One region of the Caulobacter sp. GW456-12-1-14-TSB4 genome, then DNA from elsewhere that is predicted to be linked to it. Evidence: predicted binding sites of a transcription regulator. Region 1 holds the regulator's gene; each other region holds the start of a gene.

Evidence for each region. The regulator LexA, encoded in region 1, represses DNA repair genes until DNA is damaged. The targets are predictions, from matches to a motif close to ATGTTCNCNANNTGTTCT.
Region 2: AC07YH_RS05240 (ImuA family protein) is a predicted target of LexA. The motif match lies at 3,859-3,876, and genes of this name have one in related genera.
Region 3: AC07YH_RS26215 (putative DNA modification/repair radical SAM protein) is a predicted target of LexA. The motif match lies at 2,362-2,379, and genes of this name have one in related genera.

Annotation. Positions count from the first base shown of each region.
Region 1 is NZ_JBWKZF010000013.1:6,224-13,665, reverse strand. Features, by position in the region: gene AC07YH_RS13815 (ComEC/Rec2 family competence protein) at 1-1,208, shown strand, start outside; gene AC07YH_RS13810 (isocitrate lyase/PEP mutase family protein) at 1,239-1,994, shown strand; gene lexA (transcriptional repressor LexA) at 2,061-2,768, opposite strand; partial or broken gene AC07YH_RS13800 (class I SAM-dependent methyltransferase) at 2,940-3,740, opposite strand; gene AC07YH_RS13795 (lysophospholipid acyltransferase family protein) at 3,783-4,352, opposite strand; gene trpC (indole-3-glycerol phosphate synthase TrpC) at 4,438-5,226, opposite strand; gene trpD (anthranilate phosphoribosyltransferase) at 5,223-6,248, opposite strand; gene AC07YH_RS13780 (anthranilate synthase component II) at 6,256-6,852, opposite strand; gene AC07YH_RS13775 (hypothetical protein) at 6,970-7,179, shown strand; gene trpE (anthranilate synthase component I) at 7,205-7,442, opposite strand, start outside.
Region 2 is NZ_JBWKZF010000004.1:118,715-126,156, forward strand. Features, by position in the region: gene AC07YH_RS05230 (error-prone DNA polymerase) at 1-1,592, opposite strand, end outside; gene AC07YH_RS05235 (DUF6504 family protein) at 1,589-3,142, opposite strand; gene AC07YH_RS05240 (ImuA family protein) at 3,039-3,839, opposite strand; gene AC07YH_RS05245 (hypothetical protein) at 4,069-4,443, opposite strand; gene AC07YH_RS05250 (hypothetical protein) at 4,485-4,829, opposite strand; gene AC07YH_RS05255 (DksA/TraR family C4-type zinc finger protein) at 5,079-5,354, opposite strand; gene AC07YH_RS05260 (peptidase S14) at 5,454-6,050, opposite strand; gene AC07YH_RS05265 (hypothetical protein) at 6,047-6,289, opposite strand; gene AC07YH_RS05270 (hypothetical protein) at 6,448-6,870, shown strand; gene AC07YH_RS05275 (ATP-dependent DNA ligase) at 6,881-7,442, opposite strand, start outside.
Region 3 is NZ_JBWKZF010000058.1:1,734-9,175, reverse strand. Features, by position in the region: gene AC07YH_RS26235 (Ohr family peroxiredoxin) at 1-47, shown strand, start outside; gene AC07YH_RS26230 (LysR family transcriptional regulator) at 108-1,031, shown strand; gene AC07YH_RS26225 (AraC family transcriptional regulator) at 1,335-1,763, shown strand; gene AC07YH_RS26220 (HU family DNA-binding protein) at 1,980-2,261, shown strand; gene AC07YH_RS26215 (putative DNA modification/repair radical SAM protein) at 2,393-3,613, shown strand; gene AC07YH_RS26210 (UdgX family uracil-DNA binding protein) at 3,613-5,076, shown strand; gene AC07YH_RS26205 (hemerythrin domain-containing protein) at 5,159-5,686, opposite strand; gene AC07YH_RS26200 (ATP-binding protein) at 5,811-7,442, opposite strand, start outside.

The DNA.
Region 1 (7,442 bases):
TGGCGGGGCTGATAGCGGTGCTGGCCTATCTGGTCATCTCCGGCGCGCCGCCCCCGGCCGAGCGCTCGGCGATCACCGCCAGCGTCGCCTTCCTGGCCATCCTGTTCGACCGCCGGGCGATCACCCTGCACGGCCTGGCCGTGGCGGCGCTGGTGATCCTGGCGATGAAGCCCGAGACCGCCGGCGAGCCCGGCTTCCAGATGTCCTTCGCCGCCACCGCCGCCCTGGTGGCCCTGGCCGAGAGCTGGCCGCAGCCGGTGAAGGAGATTTCGACGCCATGGTGGATCCGCTGGCCGCAGGCGGGTTTCACCTGGCTGGCGGCCTCGGTCGCGGCGAGCCTGGTGGCGGGCCTGGCCACCGCGCCGTTCGCCATGCAGCACTTCAACCGCGTCGCCGTCTGGGGCCTGCCGGCCAATCTGGCGGTCGCGCCGCTGTCGTCGTTCGTGATCATGCCGTTCCTGGCGGTCGGGACCCTGCTGGAGCCGTTCGGCCTGGGCGCGCCGTTCCTGGCCGTGGCTGGCTGGGGCGTCGACGCCATGCTGGCCATCGCCAACGGCTTCGCCGATGCGCACGGCGCGCAGCGGATCGTCGCCAGCGCGCCGCCGCAGGTGCTGGTGGTCGCTTTCCTGGGTCTGATGGTCCTGTGCCTGTGGCGCGGCCGCCTGCGCTGGATCGGCGCGCCCCTGGCCCTGGCGGTCGCCCTATGGCCCAGGCCTGCGCCGCCGGACGCCTGGATCGCCAATGACGGGGCGACGGCCGCCGTCCGCTCCGGCGACGCGGCCGTGCTGCTGCGCACCGACGCCAAGCGGTTCGGGGCCGAGCTGTGGGCGCGTCGGCGCGGCCTGACGCCGGCGACCTGGAGCCTCTACGCCTGCGACAAGCGGATTTGCGCGCCGGAACTGGGCGCGCCCGTGCGGCTGTCACTGGTCTGGGGCCGAAAGACGCCCGACGCCGAGACGTTGTCGGGCCTGTGCATCCGCAGCGAAGTCGTGGTGATCCGTGGGCCGGCGCCGCCCAGGACTCCGCCGCTCTGCGCCGAGACCGTGCTGCTGGCGGCCGAGGATTTCGCCCGCGGCGGCGCCGCAGAACTCTATCGCCGTTCCAACGGTTGGCGCATCGTCTGGGCTCAGCCATTGCGCGGCGATCGGCCGTGGAGTCGTCCAGAGGAGAGCCGCCTGCTGACAGCCGATGTCACCAGCGGCGGGTAAAGCTTCAGCAGCACCACAGGAGTTGCCGCCATGTCGAACCCGTTCGCCGCCCGCCGCGCGGCCTTCCGCGCCCTGCATGCCGAGGGCTGCTTCGCCCTCCCGAACCCGTGGGATATCGGCAGCGCTAGGCGGCTGGAGAAGCAGGGCTTCCAGGCTCTAGCCTCGACCAGCGCCGGCATGGCCTGGGCCCTGGGCAAGGACGACGGCCAGGTCACGCGCGACGAGGTCATCGAACATCTCAAGATGCTGTGCGCCGCCACCGACCTGCCTGTGAACGCCGATTTCGAGGCCGGTTTCGCCGATAGCGCCGAGGGCGTTGGCGAAAGCGTCACCCTGGCCATCGAGGTCGGCGTTTCGGGCCTGTCGATCGAGGACTGGTCGGGCTCGGCGCTCTATGACCTGCCGGTCGCCGTCGAGCGTCTGAAGGCCGCCCGCGCCGCCATCGACGCCTCGGGTCAGGACGTGATCCTGGTCGGCCGCACCGAAGGCTATCTGCGTGGCGCCCGCGACCTCGCCCCGACCCTGGAGCGCCTGAAGGCCTATGCCGCCGCCGGCGCGGACTGCCTCTACGCCCCGGCGGTCACCGATCCGGACGAGATCAAGGCCATCGTCGAGGCCGTGGCGCCCAAGCCGGTCAACATCCTGTTCTGGGGCGGCGACATGTCGGTCGAGAGCCTGGGCGCGCTGGGCGTGCGCCGGGTCAGCACCGGCGCGGGCCTGGCCGTCGCCGCCTGGGCCGGCTTCGACGCCGCCGCCAAGCGGCTGGCGGAGGAGGGGCGGCTGTAGCCCCGATACGAAAAGGCCCCGATCCTCAAGCGAGGTCGGGGCCAATTCTCAAGTCGCCGAAACGGCCTAGTGGTAGCGGCGGATCAGGCCCACCAGCTTACCCTGCACCTCGACTTGGTCGGGGCCGAAGATGCGGGTCTCGTATTTCGGGTTGGCGGCTTCCAGGGCGATCGAGCCGCCCTTCTTGCGCAGGCGCTTGAGGGTGGCTTCCTCGCCGACCAGGGCGACGACGATCTCGCCCGAGGTGGCGGTGTCGCCCTTCTTGATGATCACGTAGTCGCCGTCGAGGATGCCGGCTTCGATCATCGAGTCGCCCTGCACCTCGAGGACATAGTGCTCGCCATTGCCCAGCATGGCCTCGGGCACCGGCAGGCGCTCGCGCTCGTGCTGGATGGCGTCGATCGGGGTGCCGGCGGCGATCTTGCCCAGGATCGGCAGGTCGCGGCTGTCATTGGCCGGAGCGGAGGACGAGACCGGCGAGGGCGGGGGCGAACCGCCGCCCTCGAACACCTGCGGGCGGAACGCGCCACGGCCCTTGGGCGGGGCGGCCGTCGTGGCCTGCTGCGGCAGCTTCACCACCTCCAGCGCCCTGGCCCGGTGAGCCAAGCGGCGGATGAAGCCGCGCTCTTCCAGGGCCGTGATCAGCCGGTGGATGCCCGACTTGGACGCCAGGTCCAGGGCCTCCTTCATCTCGTCGAACGAGGGGGAGACGCCGGTCTCCTTGATCCGCTCGTGGATGAACATCAGCAGTTCGTGCTGCTTGCGGGTGAGCATGATGACCTCGGCTGGAGCGCGGAACAAACCGCAAACCTTGCGAATGTTCTCTAGGCGTTCCGCGTTAAAGTCAAGTCGAGCGTCGTTCGCCCGAGAAAGGCGAGGAAAATCAATAGCTAGCTTGGCCGGTAAGGCAAATAGCGCCCAGAATCAAAAGCTTAACGAAAGCTTTCAGGCGCGCTTGCGGGCGATGATGATGTCCTGGTCCTGCATCGGCTGGCGGCGCCAGACGCCCAGGGCCTGGTTCAGCACGTCGAGGCCCAGGGCCTCGTACTGCGCCAGGATCGGCTCTAGGTCGTAGCCGATCACCGCCTCGGGCAGTTCCGGCGTCGCGGTCCAGCAGCCGTCCAGGGCGTGGACGAAGTCGAAGGCGATCTGGCCATTGCCGGTGTTGGCGCGGGCCTCCTCGTCGATCAGGTACCAGGAGACGATGCTGGTGCCGTGGGGCTTGAGCACCCGGGCGATCTCGCGCGCGAACTGGGCCTGGTCGGCGGCCAGCAGGTGGGTGAACACCGAGCCCAGCCAGACATAGTCGAAGCTGGCGTCCGGATAGGGGAAGACGAAGGCGCTGGCCGGCTGCGCGCCGCCCGGATTGTACCGGTCGCTGTGCATGTCGGCGTGGACGAACTCGAAGCGCGGGTCGCCGACGGCGATGTTGGCTTTGCACCAGTCGATGGCCTGGGCCATGACGTCGAAACCGGCATAGCGGCCGGCATCATTCAGATAGTCGACCAGCGGGGCGGCGGCGCGGCCGATGCCGCAGCCGACGTCGAGGAAGGCGTGGTGCGGCTGCAGGCCGGCGGCGACGAACAGCTCCTTGAACTGCTGGCCCACGCGGATGAAGTCGGCGTCGGCGGCGCCGACCAGGTGCCAGAGCTCCTGCGGCGCGGCGACGGCGTCAACGGCCGGCGGCGGCGTGGGCGTCAGCGACAGCGCGCGACGAAGCTTGGACAGGAACGCCCGCATCCGATTCCTTTCAGGAAGAGCGGCGGGACCCTAGCGAGCGATCAAGCTTCAGCCAACGGCGCTCTTCAGTTCCGGATGCTTGGGCGTGACCGGCGCATAGAACGCCGCCAGCACGGCCAGGTCCTTCTCGTAGTCGCCGCTGGGCGTCATGGCCGGACCCAGGCCGACCACCTTGCGCTTGTAGTCCATGAAGCCGGGCACCATCGGCACGCCGGCCTTCAGGGCGATGTTGTAGAAGCCGGTCTTCCAGCCGCCGGCCTTGCCGCGCGTGCCCTCGGGCGCGATCGTCAGCATGAACTCGTCGCGCCGGGCGAACTCGTCGGCCATGGCCTGGACCGTGTCGCGCGATTGCGAGCGGTCGATCGGCACGCCGCCCAGGTCCTTCATCAGCCTCTCGAACGGCCAGCGGAACAGCGAGGCCTTGCCCATGAAGCTGAGCTTCAGGTTCAGCGCGTCGGCCGCGCCCAGGAAGTAGACGAAGTCCCAGTTGCTGGTGTGCGGCGCGGCGATGATCACGAACTTGCGGGTCGTGGTCGGGGCCGCGCCCTCGATCGTCCAGCCCTCGCGCTTGAAGAAGGCGACGAGGGACCAGTTCACCACGCGGGCGATCCAATGCATGCGCGTTTCCTCGCGTGGCGGCTTCTTGTTGAGGAGACTGTGATCGGGCGGGACGGAAAACGCCAGATGGCGCGTACCCGATCCGTCAGCCGAGCAGGGCCTTGGTGGCGGCCGTGACGTCGGCCTGGCGCATCAGGCTTTCGCCAACCAGCATGGCCTTGGCGCCGGCGGCTTCCATCCGCACGACGTCGTCGTGGGTGAAGAGGCCGCTTTCGGTAACCAGCAGGGCGTTCTTCGGAGCCTGCGCCGCCAGCCGTTCGGTGACGGCCAGGTCGACGACGAAGCTCTTCAGGTCGCGATTGTTGATGCCGACGAGATCCGAGCCCAGGGCGCCGGCGCGTTCCATCTCGGCCTCGTCATGGACTTCCACGAGGGCGTCCATGCCCAGGCGCTTGGCCTCGGCCATCAGCTCGGCGGCCAGGACGTCGTCGATCATCGCCAGGATGACCAGGATGGCGTCGGCGCCCAGGGCGCGGCTCTCGGCCACCTGCCAGGGATCGACCAGGAAGTCCTTGCGGATGCAGGGCAGGGCGGTCGCGGCGCGGGCGTCGATCAGATAGGCGTCGGCGCCCTGGAAGCTGGGGCCGTCGGTCAGCACCGACAGGCAAGCTGCGCCGCCGGCTTCATAGTTGCGAGCCAGGGCCGGCGGATCGAAGTCAGCGCGGATCAGGCCCTTGGACGGCGAGGCCCTCTTGATCTCGGCGATCAGGGACAGCTTGCCGGGCGCGTGGCCGTGGATCAGGGCGCGCTTGAAGCCGCGCGGCGACGAGGCGTTCTTGGCCGCGTTTTCGAGAGCGCCCAGCGTGCGGCGGCGCTTGCGGTCGGTGACCTCGTCACGCTTGTAGGCGGCGATCTTGGCGAGGATGTCGGTCACGCGGGTGCTTCCGTATTGGTGGCGGCCACCAGGCCGGCGAGGGCGACCTTGGCGCGGCCTTCGTCGATGACGTCGGCGGCCAGTTCGATGCCCTCGACCAGGGTCTCGACCTTGTCGGCGACCAGGAAGGCCGCGGCGGCGTTCAGCAGCACGATGTCGCGATAGGCGCCCTTTTCGCCGTCGAACAGGCGGGTGAGGGCGGCGGCGTTGAAGTCCGGATCACCGCCGGTGATGTCCGACAGCGAGGCGCGCGGCAGGCCGACGGCCTCCGGCGTGATCTTGAACAGATGGATGCGGCCGTCGCGCCATTCGGCGACCTCGGTCTCGCCCGTGGTGGTCAGCTCGTCCATGCCCGAGCCGTGCACCGACCAGGCGCGCTCCGCGCCCAGCGCGCCCAGGGCCTTGGCGATCGGCTCGACGAAGCGCGGGGCTGAGACGCCGACCACCTGACGCTTGGCGCCGGCCGGATTGGTCAGCGGGCCCAGCAGGTTGAAGATGGTGCGGAAGCCTAGCTGCTGGCGGATCGGCGAGACGTGCTTCATCGCGCCGTGATGGGCCTGGGCGAACAGGAAGCAGATGCCGACCTCGTCCAGCGCCTTGCGCTGTTGCTCGCGCGTGGCGTCGATATTGACGCCCAGGGCGGTCAGCACGTCGGCGGTGCCGGACTTGGAGGTGATGGCGCGGTTGCCGTGTTTAGCGACCTTGAGACCTCCACCGGCGGCCACGAAGCCGACCGCCGTGGAGATGTTCAGCGTGTGCAGGCCATCGCCGCCGGTGCCGCAGACGTCGATGACCTCGTACGGATGCTCCAGCTGGACGGCGGCGCGGCGCATGGCGCGGGCGCAGGCGGCGATCTCGCCCACCGTCTCGCCGCGCAGGCGCATGGCGGTGACGGCGGCGGCCACCTGGGCCGGAGAGGGCTCACCACGCAGGCAGGCGGCGAAGAACACCTCGGCGTCCTCGTCGCCCAGGGTCTGGCCGTCGGCCAGCTTGGCCAGCAGCGGCTTGAAAGCGTCGGACATGATCGGCCTAGACCCAGATCTGCGCGTCGCGCTTGACGTTCGCCAGGTCCATGAAGTTGGCCAGCATCTGGTGGCCGCCCTCGGTGGCGATCGATTCCGGGTGGAACTGCACGCCGAACACCGGACGGGTCTTGTGCTGCACGCCCATGATCTCGCCGTCGTCGGTCCAGGCGGTGACCTCCAGCTCTGCGGGCAAGTCCTCGCGGCGGACGGCCAGCGAGTGGTAGCGCGTGGCGGTGAACGGGTTGGGCAGGCCCTTGAAGATGCCCTTGTCGTCGTGGCGGACCTTGCTGACCTTGCCGTGCATGACGGCCTTGGCGCGGATCACCTCGCCGCCATAGGCCTGGCCGATGGCCTGGTGACCCAGGCAGACGCCCAGGATCGGCAGGTCGGCGGGCGCGCTGGTCAGCAGCGGCAGGCAGATGCCGGCCTGGTCCGGGGCCTTGGGACCTGGCGACAGCAGGACGGCGGCCGGCTGCAGGCCCAGGGCCTCCTGCACGGTCAGGGCGTCGTTTCGGTAGACGACCGTCTCGGCCCCCAGCTCGTTCAGATAGTGGACGAGGTTGTAGGTGAAGCTGTCGTAGTTATCGATGACGAGGATCATGACGCCGCCTTTCGGGTGTCAGGTTCTAGCGCGCGGCGGGCCGATGTGTAGCGCCAATTTCGCCTGCGGCTTTCAGTAACGGTTACAGCGGTCACGGAGCCCGGCATGATGGAAGCCATGGACCCGAGTGATTCCGCCCTGGACCCTGTCGCCGTCGCCTATGTCCGCGCGCTGCTGCGGCCCAAGCGTCGCGCCCAGAAGATGGCGCCGGTGCTGGCCGCCGCGGCCTTCGCCGCGTTTTGCGCGCTGGCCTTCGCCACGGTGATGGTGCTGGCGCCGCCCGCGGTCACCCAGCACCTTCCGGACGACCGGCTCGGCGGTCCCTAGTCCAAAGGGAAGACAGCCCTAAGGCTCAGCTGAATCGCCAGGCTTCCTCGGCCGCGCGCTTGAGGGCGCGGGACTTGTGCAGGGTCTCGTCGTATTCGGCGTCCGGATCACTGTCAGCGACGATGCCGCCGCCGGCCTGCACGTACATCATGCCGTCCTTGACCAGCGCCGTGCGCAGCACGATGCAGGTGTCGACCGAGCCGTCGGCGCCGAAATAGCCGACCGCGCCGGCATAGCCGATGCCGCGCTTCTCGACTTCCAGC
Region 2 (7,442 bases), on a different contig from region 1:
ATGAACTTCAGCGCGTCGATGTCGTCCTTGTCCCATTCGATGATCTGCCGGTCCTTCATCCGCGCCGGCTCGATCGGCACGAGCTCGTCGAGCCGGTCGTGGGTCAGGACAAAGCCGCCGGGATGCTGGGAAAACTGGCGCGGCGTGTTGAGCAGCTGCTGGGCCAGCTCCAGCGTCAGGCGCAGGCGTCGGTCCGACAGATCCAGGCCCATGTCGCGCGCGTGCTTTTCCTCGATGTCCTCGCGGCTGAAACTCCAGATCTGGCTCGACAGACCCTTGGTCATGTCCTCGGGCAGGCCCAGCACCTTGCCGACGTCGCGCACCGCGCCGCGCGGCCGGAAGCGATGCACGACCGCGACGATGGCGCTGCGGTGACGGCCATAGGTCTCGAACACCCATTGCATCACCGCCTCGCGCCGGCCGTGCTCGAAGTCGACGTCGATGTCGGGCGGCTCGTCACGCTCGGCGCTGACGAAGCGCTCGAATAGCAGGTCGTTTCGCTCAGGGTCGATCGAGGTGATCCCCAGCACGTAGCAGACCGCCGAATTGGCGGCCGACCCGCGCCCCTGGCACAGGATGTCCTGGCTGCGGGCATAGGCGACGATCGAATTGACGGTCAGGAAGTAGGGCGCGTAGCCGAGGCTGCCGATCAGGCGCAGCTCATGGTCGAGGATCCGCCGCACCTGCGGCGTCACCCCTTCGGGAAAGCGCTGGTCGGCCCCCGCCCAGGTCAGGCGCTCGAGGGTTTGTTGCGCGCTCTCTCCCTCGGCGGCGACCTCGCGCGGATATTGATAGCTCAGCTCGTCGAGCGAAAATCCGCAACGCCGGGCGATGATCAGCGAAGCGTCGAGGGCGGCGGGATGGCGCGAAAAGCGCCGCACCATCTCGCCCGGCGCCCGCAGTTCCCGGCCCGCATGGCGGTCGCGCCGAAAGCCGACGTCGTCGATGGTCGTATGTTCGCGGATGCAGGTGACAACGTCCTGCAGCATCCGCCGGTCCTTGTGGTGGAAGAGCACGCGATTGGTCGCCACCGGCGTCACCCCGGCTGCCCGCGCCAGCTGCTCCAGGTCGTAGAGCCGCAGGGCCTCGCCCGGGCGACGGCGCAAGGTCAGGGCGACATGGGCGTCGGCGCCGAAGATCGCCGACAGCCGCGCCAGTTGGCGGGCGCAAAGATCGTCGGCCAGATCGGGGACGAGGATGGCGATCAGCCCCTGGGCATGGGCGGCCAGGTCGGCGTGATCGATGTCGCAAGCGCCCTTGCCGGCCCGGGCCTTGCCCAGGGACAGAAGACGGCAAAGCCGGCCATAGGCGGCCCGGTCGGTGGGATAGACCAGCACGGTCATGCCATCGCGCAGCACCAGTTCGCAGCCGACGATCAGGCGAAGGCCTACGGCTTTCGCCGCGACATGGGCTTGGACCATCCCCGCCAGGCTGTTGCGATCGCACAGCGCCAAAGCCCGATAGCCCAGGCGCGCGGCCTCGTCGAAGAGCTCGGCTGGCGAGGAGGCGCCGCGCAGCAGCGAAAAGTGGGAGGCGCAATGCAGCTCGACATAGTCGCCAAGGTCTTCAAAGGCTTGGGCGAGGTTGTTCATCCAAAAACCCCGGCCATGAACCAGCGCTGGCTGCCGCTGGTCGGATCCTCGCCATCGCCGTCCCGGAAGATCCAATAGCGCTCGCCGCCTTCGTCCTCGACCTGGAAGTAGTCGCGCGAACGCGCCAGCTCGGCGTCGGCCTTCCACCATTCGCCAAACACCCGCTCAGGACCGTCGGCGCAGCGCACGCGCCGGCGCACCCCGCGCCAGGTGAAAGAGGCCGGCGGCTGGTCGGGCAGCAGCGCCACGGTCTCGATCGGCTCGGGACGCGGGAAGAAGCGGGTGGGGCGCGGCCAGTCGACGGGCCAGGAAAAGCCGACTGGCCGTTCCAGCGCCGACGCCTTGCGCACGCTGCGCTCGGGGATGTCGCTGTCGGCGCTGGCTAGCCGGTAAACGCTCTGCGCCCCCAGTCTTAGGGCGAGCGTGTCGATCAGGCCCGACAGATCCGCGCCGGCGCGGCGGCCGGCAAGCGCGTCGCCTTGCTTGTAGGCCAAGGTTTCGGCCCCCGGCGCGGCCAGCACCATCCTGTCGATCCCAAAGCCCGGATCGATCTTCTCGAGTTTCTCGCACAAGAGCTTGGCCAGCCGCGGCGCATCGCGCGAAGGGGCCGACAGGCCAAGGCGCGCGGTCTCGATGCGGTTGTCGACCCGAAAGAAGAAGGCGTCGAGCGCCCTGGCCCCCAGGCTGGCGCCTTCGAGCGCGGCGCACAGTTCGACGGTCAGCTCGCCCAGATAGCGCGCCAGGGTCTCGGGCGCCCCAATCGGCTCGGCGAAGATCTTGGCCGCGCGCAGGGTCTCGCGCGCGAACACCGGCTCGATCGGCTCGCGCTCACGGCCCAGAGCCTGGTCGAGGCGCCGGATGGGCTCGAGGCCAAAGCGATGGGCTAGGGGCCCCTTGGGCGTGGCGTCCAGTTCGCCGATGGTGTCCAAGCCCGGCTTGGCCAAGGCCTGGACGAGCGCGGCGGGCAGGCGCAGGGCCGCGACCGGCAGGGGATGAAGCTCGCGGCCAAGCGCGCCTGGCGGCACGACGAAGACTGGGCGCAGGCTGTAGCGGGCCAGGGCGTGGGCGCCGCCCCAACTGTCGGCGATCGCCACCTTGGCCGATAGGCCCGCCTTGGTGAGCCGATCGCGGATGTCGATCAGCATTTTCTCCTCGCCGCCGAACAGGTGAGCGCAGCCGGTGGCGTCGATGACCAGCCCGTCGGGCGGATCGGCCGCGACGCTGGGCGAATAGAGCCGCTGGGCCCAGAGCGCCAGGCGCTGCAGGGCCGCCAGGTCGGCCTCGGCGTCCAGGTCGTGCAACACCAGGCCAGGAACTAGCGCGGTGGCGTGGGCGATCGCCTGGCCGATGCGCAGGCCGGTCTTGGCCGCCGCCAGGTTCATGTGCGCGATGGCCCGGCGGCGGCCGATCCGCCCGACCATCACGATCGGCGCTTCGGACGCCGTCTCAAGCGACGGCGCGGCCTTGGCTGTAATCGCCTGACCGTGCGCGCGCGCCAGCCGGTCGGTGGGCCAGCGGGGCAGGAAGACGGAGATGACCCTTTGCGTCACAGGCTTCTAGCTCGATGTCGAAGGCGTCGCCGGCGCGGCAGCGGAGAAGTTCGAGAAACCAGCGGGGACGGCCCACGCCGGGCACAGGCAGCGGAGAGGAGGGCAGGGGCGAGACCCGCCAGCGGGTCTGGGCGGCCGTCGGCTGGCCAAGATCGGCCGCGTCGGCCACGCGCCGCCATCGTCGCACCGCGATGGCCAGTTGCCCGCTTTTCTCGGCCGCCAGCTGGAGGCGCCGGGAAGCGGTCATCGAGAGCTTGCCGACCTCACCGACGACGCCGGCCAGGCCCGGCCAGCGCAAGCCTTCCTCCATGGCCGCCAGCACGCCGGCCTCGTCGCCCGCGTCGGCGAAGATCACCCGTTCGGGCGGCAGGCCGACCTGAGCCAGAGACGGGGCGAAGAGATCGGCCTGGCGCCGGCACCACAGGACCTCGCCCTGGGCCCTTGCCAGGATGCCGGCCGCGAACCGCGCCGCCGCCGCGCCGTGCAGGGCCTCGTCGGCGCCGCCGGCCACTTCGTGAAGGGCCCCCAGCGCCAATCCGCCGCCCGGCAGCCGCGCGTCGAGCGGCGCGACGCCGAACGGCAGCACCGCATGGGTCGCACGATCCTGCGCCTCGACGGCGCGGACCTGGCGACGCAGGGCGGCGAGCGTGACCGGGCTTGGAGCCGACGATGGGGCGGGGGCGGGTGTCAGGGTCATGTCCGGAGGTAAAACGAAGTTGTTCTAGCTTTGTTCTCGGCTTGACCATGGAGTCAATCGGCGCCCGGTGCGGCGCAGGCGCGCGCTTGTCGTGGAATCCAGGCAGCGCAAGGCCTTGGCGGGAATCACAATTTTTCAGCGGCGACCGAAGCTGACGTAAGCCTTGCCGCAAGCTTCGCGTCAGGCGTGTCGATGCCCACCGTTCGCCCATATCTTGGGCCCAGGGCGGTTAGTCCTCGTGCGGCGCGGCCAGGGCGGCAAGGCGTTGGGCCGGGCAAGCCGCGATGGCCCGCCAGAGCCGCTCGACCAAGAGCGCTTGGTAGGCGGCCTGCTGGACTGGCGCGGGGCCCGCTTCCAGGGCGTGGGCCAATGCCTGGCGGACACCCTCGTCGGGACCGGTCTCCAGGGCGATGGCCTTGTCGATCTCGATCGCGGCATAGGCCGCGCGCCGCACCAGCCCCGTCTGGGGCGCCAGCATCCGAGCGCCCAGCCAGGTCTCGCCGGCGAACCGCCACACCGAAAAGCCCACGGCCATGACGCCGCGCCGCGCGACGGCGCGCCAGTAGTCGATCGGAGCCTCGGGATCGGAAAGCGCCAGCCTCATCCCGACTCAACGCGCTAACCGCGCAAGGGTGGCCGGCGAGCCTAGCTCGCCAGGGCGCGCGGGGAAGCGCCTAGACGGCTCATCGCCACCAGCCGCGTGTGGAACGGCGCCAGGTCTGGGCGCTTGGCGAGCAGGACCCGCAGCGCGGCGGCGACCGGCGGCGCCAAGGCCGGCGTCTCCTCGACCAGGCGCGTGGTCACCGCCACGATCATCCGCAAGTCAGGCGATAGCAGCCGGCGGTGCTGGTCCTCCAGCCGCCAGTACCAGCGGCGATCGCCGCCCTCGGGATAGTCGGCCATGGCCTTTTCGCAATCGAGGATCAAGGCGGCCAAGCGCTGCTCGACGCCGATCGTGCGCGCGCACATGCGAAAATCCTGCTCGAGCATGGCGACCTCCTCAACCGATGACGTCGCCGACCGCCGCGCCCCGCCTGGCTCGGGATCAAAATCTCTTCAGGCCGCCACGGCCTCGCGCTTGGGCGGCGGGTCGATCACCCGCAGGTCCTCGGCCGGCAAGGGTCGCTACAGGGCGATAGCCTCCTTCCACGGCGCGCGCAGCCAGACATCGACCGCCTCGGCATCGCGCGTGATGGCGCGGCCGTGAAGGCGCGCCGATCGCCGAACCGATGATCTTTGTCAGCGCAGCTGGCTGTCCTTGCTGCCGCGCCGGTTGATGCCCCCGATGACCAGGCGCTTGTCGCGGCCCGACTGGCACGTCACGCAGGTGCGCGCGCCGGGCAGGGCCTTGCGCCGGGCCAGCGGAATATCCTCGCCGCATTCGTCGCAGGTCAGCGCGCCTTCGCCGCTGGGCAGACGCGCGCGCGCATGCAGCACGCCGTCGATGACCGTGTCTTCGATCTGGTCGAGCACACCGCCGTCATGGGTCCAGCCGCCGGCCATGTCTGTCGTCAACTCCCGTGGTTTGTCAGCCTGTTAGATGGGAAACCCTCACCCATGTCGCCAGCCGCGACCGTCGTTGGCGTCGGAGGCGAATTGTCGCGGGATCGGTGATCAGATCACGGCTCGGATCAGGCCCAGAGCCCGGGCTTCCTCGGCTTCGATGTACCAGTTGGACGGGGCGCGTTCGAGCACGGTGGCCATGTCGACCGAGGAGCCGGCGATCAGGTTGGCGAAGCCCTCGTTCTGGATGGCGATCGAGTGCTCGATCTCATGCAGGACCGCCTTGACCGACGCCACGCAGGAGGTCAGCGGGCCGTTGAGCTCCAGGGTTTTGTTGAGCTTGCGCTCATGGATCATCAGGCGCGTGCCCCGCGTCAGGTAGCGGTTGGCCGGCGCGAAGAAGCTCATGAAGGTGGCCCCGGCCGAATAGATCGCCGCCTTACCCAGGAACACGAAGCGGCGGTCGGGCGAAATCTCGCTATGGAAGCGTACGTCCTCACCCATCATCCGCGCGACCTCCGGATCGCCGCCCAGGGTCGAAAGCTCGACGATGACCAGCTCGTGGTCGGCGCCGGCCAGTTGCTGGCGAAACGCCTGGTACATGGCGTAGTCGACGGGGCCGGCCAGCAGGATGCGCGGTCCGGCGAACGCGGCTGGCGGCAAGGTGAGGCCGTCGTCGGCCATGGCGGCGAAATTTCCATCGCTCATGCGGCAAGCTCCAGGCAAAAGGCGGGTGTGTAGCGTTCGGCCTGCCAGCGCCCGACCACGGCGCCGCTGGCGTCGAGCAGCAGGATCTGGCTGTCATGGTCCTTGACGCTGGCGCGGGCGGCCAGCCAGCGGGCCCTGCGTTCGGCCGCGGCGAAGGTCGGCAAGGCGGCGATCTCGGCCGCGTCCTGCAGCTCAACGCGCCATCCGTCGGCGCTGGGAAAGACGAGATAGGTGAACACGGCCAGGCGCTCCAAGCAGATTGGGCGAGCTGCAACGGGTTACGGCGCCTGGCGGTTCCAGGCCGCCGTTCGGCATCGGTTCGAGCGCCTTCGATGCGGCTCGCGCGTTAAGCCCACGACGCGCGCGCCGGCTCGGCGCGCCCTTAAAGGAGGCTTAGATGTTCGAGACCCCATCGTCCGATCCCGCCCAGGCCGCGCCGATCTCCGCGCCCGCCGCCCCCGAAGGCGCCGACCTTCTCGTCCGCGCCAAGCCGCATGACGAGGCCTTCTGGGATCAGCATCCCGACGTTCAAACCTACAAGGTGGAGATGAAGACCGGCCAGGCTGACGTCGACGATTGGGAGGTCCTCGTCTGGCTCAAGCCCGGCGCGGCGACCGAGACGGCGAAAGCGCCCGGTCAAGACCAGATCCCCGACCGGCCGGCCGACGCGACCTTCGAGGTCCACGCCGCCCACGACCTGTCGTTCTTCAGCCGCCATCCGCAGGTGTCGGCCTGGCGCGCGGCCATCGCGCTCAACGAGCACGGACCTGGCGCGGCCCATAAGGTCGAGGTGTGGCTGCGCGCCGCGCCCCAGGCGTAACGATCACCGCTTAAGCGATCTGCTCCTTGCGGCATTGCGCCGGCGCCTTGTCGGGCCGAAACCGGATCAGCCGCGTGCCGTGGCGAAAACGGCCGGCCGAGACGTGGTCGAAGGACACCTCGACCACGATCTTGGGCTTGAGCGGCGTCCATTGGCTGGAGCGTTCGTCCGACCAGCGGCTGGGGCCGCCAGGCGCGTCGCCGGTGAACCCAGGACCGCCGGCCAGCGCCTCCAGCCGCTTGGTCAGGTCGCGCCGATCGACAGCGGCCAAGCCTGAGGTGAAGCCGACGTGATCGAGGCGGCCGTCCTCGTCATAGAGGCCAAGCAGCAGGGAGGCGACCACGTCACTGTCCTTGCCATAGCGAAAGCCGCCGACCACGCAGTCGGCCGTCCGCTCGCGCTTGACCTTGACCATCGCGCGCTCGCCCTGCGCGTAGGGACCGTCCAGACGCTTGGCGACGACACCTTCGAGCTTGCCCTCGTCCAACCAGGTCTGGGCCAGGGTGACCCTAGACGTTCCTGGGGTGAGGGTCAGGGCGCGATCATCGAGGCCGTCCAGGAACGCGGCCAGG
Region 3 (7,442 bases), on a different contig from region 1:
CCCGCGCCCTCCGCGAGGTCACCCAGGTGCGAATCCAGGTGACGTAAGGCCCGCATCGCGCTTCGATCCCCCAAGTCGTTTTGGCGACTCGCTCGGGGAACCACCACATGCCGCATCTGCCGGACTTCGAGGCCTGGGCGATCTTCGCCAAGGTGGCCGAGCGCGGCTCGTTCTCCGCCGCCGCCGAGGAGCTGGGCCTGGCCAAGACCACCGTCTCCAAGGCCGTGACCCGGCTGGAGGAGCGGATGCGCACCACCCTGCTCCACCGCACCACCCGCCAACTGTCCCTGACCGAGAGCGGTCGCGCCTCGCTGGAGCGCGCCGCCCGCATCCTCAATGACGGCGAGACCATCGAGGCCGAGATCCTGGAGGAGGCCGCCGTACCGCGCGGCCTGATCCGCCTGGCCTGCACCGGCGCGTTCGGGGTGCGGACCCTGGCCCCGCTGGTCCCCGAGTTCCTCAAGCGCTATCCCGAGATCGAACTCGACCTGCACATCACCGACAACAAGATCGACCTGATCGCCGACGGCTTCGACGGCGTGATCAAGGTCGGGCAGCTGGCCGACTCCTCGATGCGGGCCAGTCGGTTGTTCGCCCACCGCCTGCCGGTGGTCGGCGCCCCGGCCCTGTTCGAGAAGTACGGCTATCCCGAGCAGCCCGAAGACGTCCTGAAGATGCCGATCATGGTCTACACCCATGTGCGCGAGGCCCAGGAGTGGCGCTTCTTCCACCCGGTGCACGGCGAGCGCCTGGTGATGGTCCAGGGGACGTTCCGCATGAACAACGGCCTGGCGGCGGTGCCCATGCTGCTGGAGGGCCTGGCCCTGACCCTGCAGCCCGAGGTCTATATCTGGAACGAGCTGCAGTCGGGCCAGCTGGTGGAGGTCCTCAAGGACTGGACCCTGGTCCCCGTCCCCGTGCACCTGGTCACCCCGCCGGGCCGCGCCCGGCCGGCGCGGATGCGGGTGCTGCTGGAATTCCTGCGCGAGAACTTCTCCCGCCAGCCCTGGGCGCACGGGATCGAGCATTGATCACGAGCGACGCTCCGGCCTCGACCGAACAGCTTCCCTAAACCTTGTCATCCCGGAAAGCGCGAAGCGCTTGTCCGGGACCCAGGGGCGGCCGGCACAGCATTCACGCACCCCCTGGGTCCCGGACAGCCTCTGCGAGGCTTCCGGGATGACAAGGGAAGAGAAGCCCCCATCGCCCAATAGCTCCCCCTCCGCGCATTAGTGCAGTTTTGGAAACACTGAAGAACCAAAACACCGGATTATCGACCGAACGCCGTGCGCCTACTCCTTTGCTCAAGGAAACACACACCCCGGAGCAAGACGATGGACGCCAGCAAGATCCAGGTCCGCAGCGAAACCCAGGACCGCGAAGCCGCTTTCGACATCGCCCGTGGCGGTCTCGCCCCCTGGCAGGTGCGGATGGTCGAGGCCCATATCGACGGCAATCTGGACCGCAACATCTCGGTCGAGGAACTGGCCGGCCTGGCGCGTCTGTCGGTCAGCCACTTCGGCCGCGCCTTCAAGCAGAGCTTCGGCGTCGCTCCCCACGCCTACATCACCGCCGAGCGCATGGCCCTTGCCCGCGACCTGATGCTGACCACCAGCGAGCCGCTCTCGCAGATCGCCCTGACCGTCGGCCTGGCCGACCAGAGCCACCTGTCGCGCCTCTTCCGCCAGCATGTCGGCCAGAGCCCGCTGGCCTGGCGCCGGGCTCGCTGGACCCCGACTCAGGCGGGAATCGCCCTTCAGTGAGGCCTTCAGTGAATCAGGCGAAAGTCAGCTTTGCGGACGGTCGTTAACGCTTTTTCGCCCAGCTTGACCGTTCCGCAGGCGGCGAATTCGTAAAAATCCCCGGCCCACGGGCGTTTTGTCCCCGTGAATCGGCTTTTTAACCTTCCCTAACGGGTGACAAACGCGATCGGGCTCGTCAGGCTTACATTTCCCTGATTCACAGGAATGAGCTTAGAGATGACGAACGTTTCCGATCTGGTCGACGCCGCTGTCGCCGCTGACGACAAGCTGACCAAGACCCAAGCCAAGGCCATCATCGACGGCGTCTTCAAGTCGATCTCCGACGCCGCCGTGAAGGGCGAAGAAGTCTCGATCCCGGGCTTCGGCAAGTTCAAGGTCCAGGCCAAGCCGGCCCGCACCGGCCGCAACCCGGCCACGGGCGCGACCATCGAAATCGCCGCCAGCAAGAAGGTCGCCTTCACGCCGGCCAAGCAACTGAAGGACGCCGTCAACGGCTAAGCCTTTCGGCGAGAGGCGGACGCTCAAGTGTCCGCTTCTCGACGTTGCTATTCACGCGCGACATTGTGCTCCATGCCTCTGTCGCGCGTGAAGACTATTCAGAACAAAAAGAGAACGATAACTTAGGCCGCATGGCCGTTCTCGATCTCAGACGCAAGCTCGCTATTCTCTCCGACGCCGCCAAGTACGACGCGTCCTGCGCCTCCTCCGGCGCCGAGAAACGAAACTCCGTCGGCGGCCAGGGTATCGGCTCGACCGAGGGCATGGGCATCTGCCACGCCTATGCGCCCGACGGGCGGTGCATCAGCCTGCTGAAGATCCTGCTGACCAACTTCTGCATCTACGACTGCGCCTACTGCATCAACCGCGTGTCCTCGAACACGCCCCGGGCGCGGTTCACGGTGAAGGAGGTCGTCGACCTCACCCTGAACTTCTACAAGCGCAACTATATCGAGGGCCTGTTCCTGTCCTCGGGCGTCATCCGCACGGGCGACTACACGATGGAGGAGATGGTCCGGGTGGCGAAGTCGCTGCGGCTGGACCACGACTTCCGAGGCTACATCCACCTGAAGCTGATCCCCGAGGCCTCGCCGGAGCTGGCGGCCGAGGCCGGGCTCTATGCCGACCGGGTGTCGATCAATATCGAGCTGCCGCGCGACGACGATTTGGCGGCCCTCGCCCCCGAGAAGAGCCCCACCGACATCAAGCGCGCCATGGGCCGCATGCGCCTGGCGATCGACGACCACGCCGAACCGGCCAAGAAGGCCGGCAAGCGGTCCTTCGCCCGCAGCCAGTCGACCCAGCTGATCGTCGGGGCGGATGCGGCCAAGGACGGCGACATCCTGGCCCGCAGCGCCAACCTCTACGGCGCGTATCGCCTGGGCCGAGTCTACTACTCCGCCTTCAGCCCGATCCCGGACGCCAGCCATCGCCTGCCCCTGGCGCGGCCGCCGTTGCTGCGCGAGCACCGCCTGTACCAGGCCGACTGGCTGATGCGGTTCTACGGCTTCGAGCGGCCCGAGATCGTCGCCGAGGGCGAGGACCTGGACCTCACCGTCGATCCCAAGACCAGCTGGGCGCTGCGCAACCGGGCGAAGTTCCCGATCGATATCCAGACCGCCGACAAGGAAACGCTGCTGCGTGTGCCGGGCATCGGCGCCAAGGCCGTGGAGCGCATCCTGGCGGCCCGCAAGGTGACGCGCCTGACCCTCGATGATCTCAAGCGCGTCGGGGCCGTCCTGAAGCGCGCCAGGGCCTTCGTGGTCACCGCCGACTGGACGCCGGGCGCCCTGACCGATCGCGAGAGCCTGAAGGCGGCGCTCGTCCCGCCCCAGCAACTGAGCCTGTTCTGATGCGCGTGGTGCGGCTGGCGTCCGAGATCGACTTCGCCGGCTGGCGCGCGGCCGCGCGGGCGCTGCGGGCCGAAGGCGTGGAGCCGCAGGCGGTGGTGTGGACCGTGGAGCGGGAGCTGTTCGACTTCGACGCCCCTGCCCCGCCTGTCACCGGAGGCAGTTTCACCGTCCCCGCCGCCTTCGTCGAGCTGGCCGAGCAGGTGATCCAGAACCGCGCGGCGGATCGCTTCGCCCTGCTCTACCGCATCCTCTGGCGGCTGGAGCGCGAACCGCGGCTGATCGACAATCCGGCCGATCCCGACATGGCCCGGGCCCGCGACATGGCCAAGGCCGTCAGCCGCTCGGCCCACAAGATGAAGGCCTTCGTGCGCTTTCGGCTGATCGAGGGCGCGGCGATGGAGACCTACGCCGCCTGGTTCGAGCCGGCTCACCGCGTCACCGAGGCCACCGCCGGCTTCTTCGTCCGCCGCTTCACCAATATGGACTGGACCATCCTGACGCCCGACGCCTGCGTGGCTTGGGACCGCGAGCGGCTGATGGTGTCCGAAGGCGCCGATCCCGCCGACGCGCCGTCCGAGGACGCCCAGGAAGAGCTCTGGCGCACCTACTACGCCTCGATCTTCAACCCTGCCCGCCTGAACCCGAAACAGATGCGCCAGGAGATGCCCAAGCGCTACTGGCGGAACCTGCCCGAGGCGGCGCTCATTCCGGAGCTGATCGAAACCGCGCAGGAGCGCGCCACGGCCATGGTCGCCGCCCATCCCAGCAAGCCGCCCGAACGCAAGCTGAAGGCCGCCCTGCGCCACGCCCGCGACGCTTCGTATGACGGCTCGCTGCCGACCTCGCTGGACGACATCGCCGCCGGGGTCGAGCTGTGCCGCCGCTGCGACCTCTGGCGTGACGCCACCCAGGGCGTGCCGGGCGAAGGGGCGGCCAAGGCGCGGCTGATGTTCGTCGGCGAACAGCCCGGCGACCAGGAGGACCTTGCGGGCCGGCCCTTCGTCGGCCCCGCCGGCCAGGTGTTCGACAGGGCCCTGGCCGAGGCCGGCGTGGCGCGCGACCGGACCTATGTCACCAACGCCGTGAAGCACTTCAAGCACGAGCCGCGCGGCAAGCGGCGCATCCACAAGACCCCCGATCGAGGCGAGGTCACCGCCTGCCGCTGGTGGCTGGACGCCGAGCGGCGGCTGGTGAAGCCAAGGGTGATCGTCATGCTGGGCGCGACGGCGGCGCTGGGCGTGATCGGCAAGCCGACGCCGATCGGCGCCAATCGCGGCAAGGCGCTGCCACTATCGGACCAGGCCCAGGGCGTGGTGACCTATCACCCGTCGTTCCTGCTGCGCCTGCCGGACGAGGAGGCGCGGGCGCGGGCTTATGGGGAGTTCGTGGAGGATCTGCGGCTGGCAGGGGAGCTGGCGGGGCTCTGCTCCCCCTTTGGGGGAGCTGGCGGCGAAGCCGACTGAGGGGGCAGCTCGGCATAGGCCGCGCTGCCCCCTCCGGCCCTCTGGGCCACCTCCCCCAAAGGGGGAGGAGAAAAGTCAGCGGCTAATGAGCGGCCTTGCCGCCGTACTCCGCCATAAGCTCTTCCTTGCGGGCTTTCATACGCTCACCCATGGCCTCCAGGTCCTCGTCGCCCTTCTTGGCTTGCGAGAACAGGCCGCCGGGTTGTTCCTCTTCCTTGACGTGGTGAGTGATGTACTCGCCCAGCACCTTGACCTTGGCGTCGTAATATTGGTCGCCGGGCTTCATCGCCTCGATCTCGGCGATCAGCTTCTTGGCCCCGTCGTGCTCGACATAGGCCTCGTCCAGCAGGTCGTCATCGACCTCGCCGCGCTCCTCCGGATAGAGGATCTCTTCCTCGATCTGGGTGTGGACCTTCAGGGCCAGGGCGATCTTGTTGAACAGGGCCAGCTTCTCGGCGTCGCTCTCCAGCTGCTCGTACTCGTCGAACATGGCGGCCACCTCGCGGTGGTCCTTCTTGAGCAGGCTGATGGCCAGCGGATCGCGGCGGGCGGTGCGACGCGTGCGGCGCGGCTTGGCGGACTTGGTCGTGGTCTTGGTAGCGGCGGCCATGGAAATTCTCCCTCGGATGTCCCCCGACCGCCAACAAACCCGCACGCCTCAACGCGTGTTCCTCTTGCGATAAACTCTTAATTGAAAAGCATTTTCAGTGTCGGAAGACCGACAGTCGACCGACTTAGCTCGCCCGCTTGACGCCCGAGAACACCGCGTCCAGCTCGGTGGCTAGCAACTCGATGCGGTAGGGCTTGATCAGCACCCGCCGGCCCTCGTTCGTCGCGGCGGCGGCGGCGGCGCTGTAGCCGGTGGTCAGGATGACCGGCAGGTCGGGCCGCAGCCGCTGGATGTCGCGCGCCAGGTCCAGCCCGCCGACATCGCCCGGCATGACCATGTCGCTGAACACCAGGTCGAAGGCGATGTCCTGGCGCAGGGTCTCCAGCGCCGCCAGGGCGTCGCCGGCCCGGACCACGTCATAGCCCAGCTCGCGCAGCATCTCCTCGACCAGCTGGGCGACGCTGTCGTCGTCCTCGACCATCAGGATGCGGCGCTCGGTGTCTCCCGGCCCCGGCAAGGCGATCGACACGGCCTCCTGCGCCAGGGCCTTGGTCGAGCGCGGGATCCGCATCCAGATCGTCGTGCCCTCGCCCAGCACGCTCTCGATCCCCGCCTCGCCGCCCGACGAGCGCGCGAAGCCATAGACCTGGGACAGGCCCAGCCCTGTGCCCTTGCCGACCGCCTTGGTGGTGAAGAACGGCTCGAACAGTCGGCTCAGCACTTCGGGCGCGACGCCGACGCCGGTGTCGCGGATCGACAGGCGCACCATGTCGCCCACGCCGTCCGGCTTGCCCGAAGGCTCGTTGCGGCCCTCGATGGTGATGGTGCCGCCGTCGGGCATGGCGTCGCGGGCGTTGATGGCGATGTTCAGCACCGCCACTTCCAGCTGCGAGGCGTCGACCTCGACGCGCCACAGGTCGGGGGCCAGCTTCATCTCGACCGCCACGTCCTCGCGCAGCGAGCGGTCCAGCAGGGTGTGCATGCCGACTAGGCGCTTTTCGATATCGACCACTTCCGGCTTCAGCGGCGCGCGGCGCGAGAAGGCCAGCAGCTGCTGGGTCAGGCTGGCGCCGCGGTCGATGGCCTGGCGGATGCCCGTGCGCAGGCGCTCGCGGCGTGTGGGGTCGGTGGTGCGCTCCAGGAGGTCCAGACCGCTGGAGGCGACCATCAGCAGGTTGTTGAAGTCATGCGCTACCCCGCCGGTCAGCTGGCCCATGGCCTCCATCTTCTGCGACTGACGCAGGGCGTCCTCGGCCTTCTCGCGCTCGCGGGTCTCGCGACTCAGGCGGCGATAGGCCTCGGCCTCGCGAGCATTGGCGGCGCCCAGCACGGCGACCAGCAGGGCCGCCATGCCGATCAGCAAGGCAAAGCCCGCATAGCGCATGGCCCGGCGGGCGGGCGATTCCAGCACCGTGCGCAGATAGACCGAGCCCAACACCGTCTCGCCCTCGGTGACCCGCGCGGTCAGGACCAGGCGCGAGCCGTCATTGCGGGGCGAGGCCAGGACGTTGCGGGTCGGCGGCGGCGGCGCGCCGGCGCGGACGTAAGCGGCGGCCAGATGGCCCTGCATGTCGTAGGCGGCCACGGCCTCGACATCGGGATTGGAGCTCTGGGCCCCGACATATTCCCGCGCCGCCGAGCGGTCGTCAAAGGCCAGGGGCGCGGCCATGCTGCTGGCCAGGATGCGCAGCTGCACCTCGGCCTGGCGGAAGCGCTCCTGCTGGCCCAGGCGCTCGTTATAGGCGGCCATGGCGAA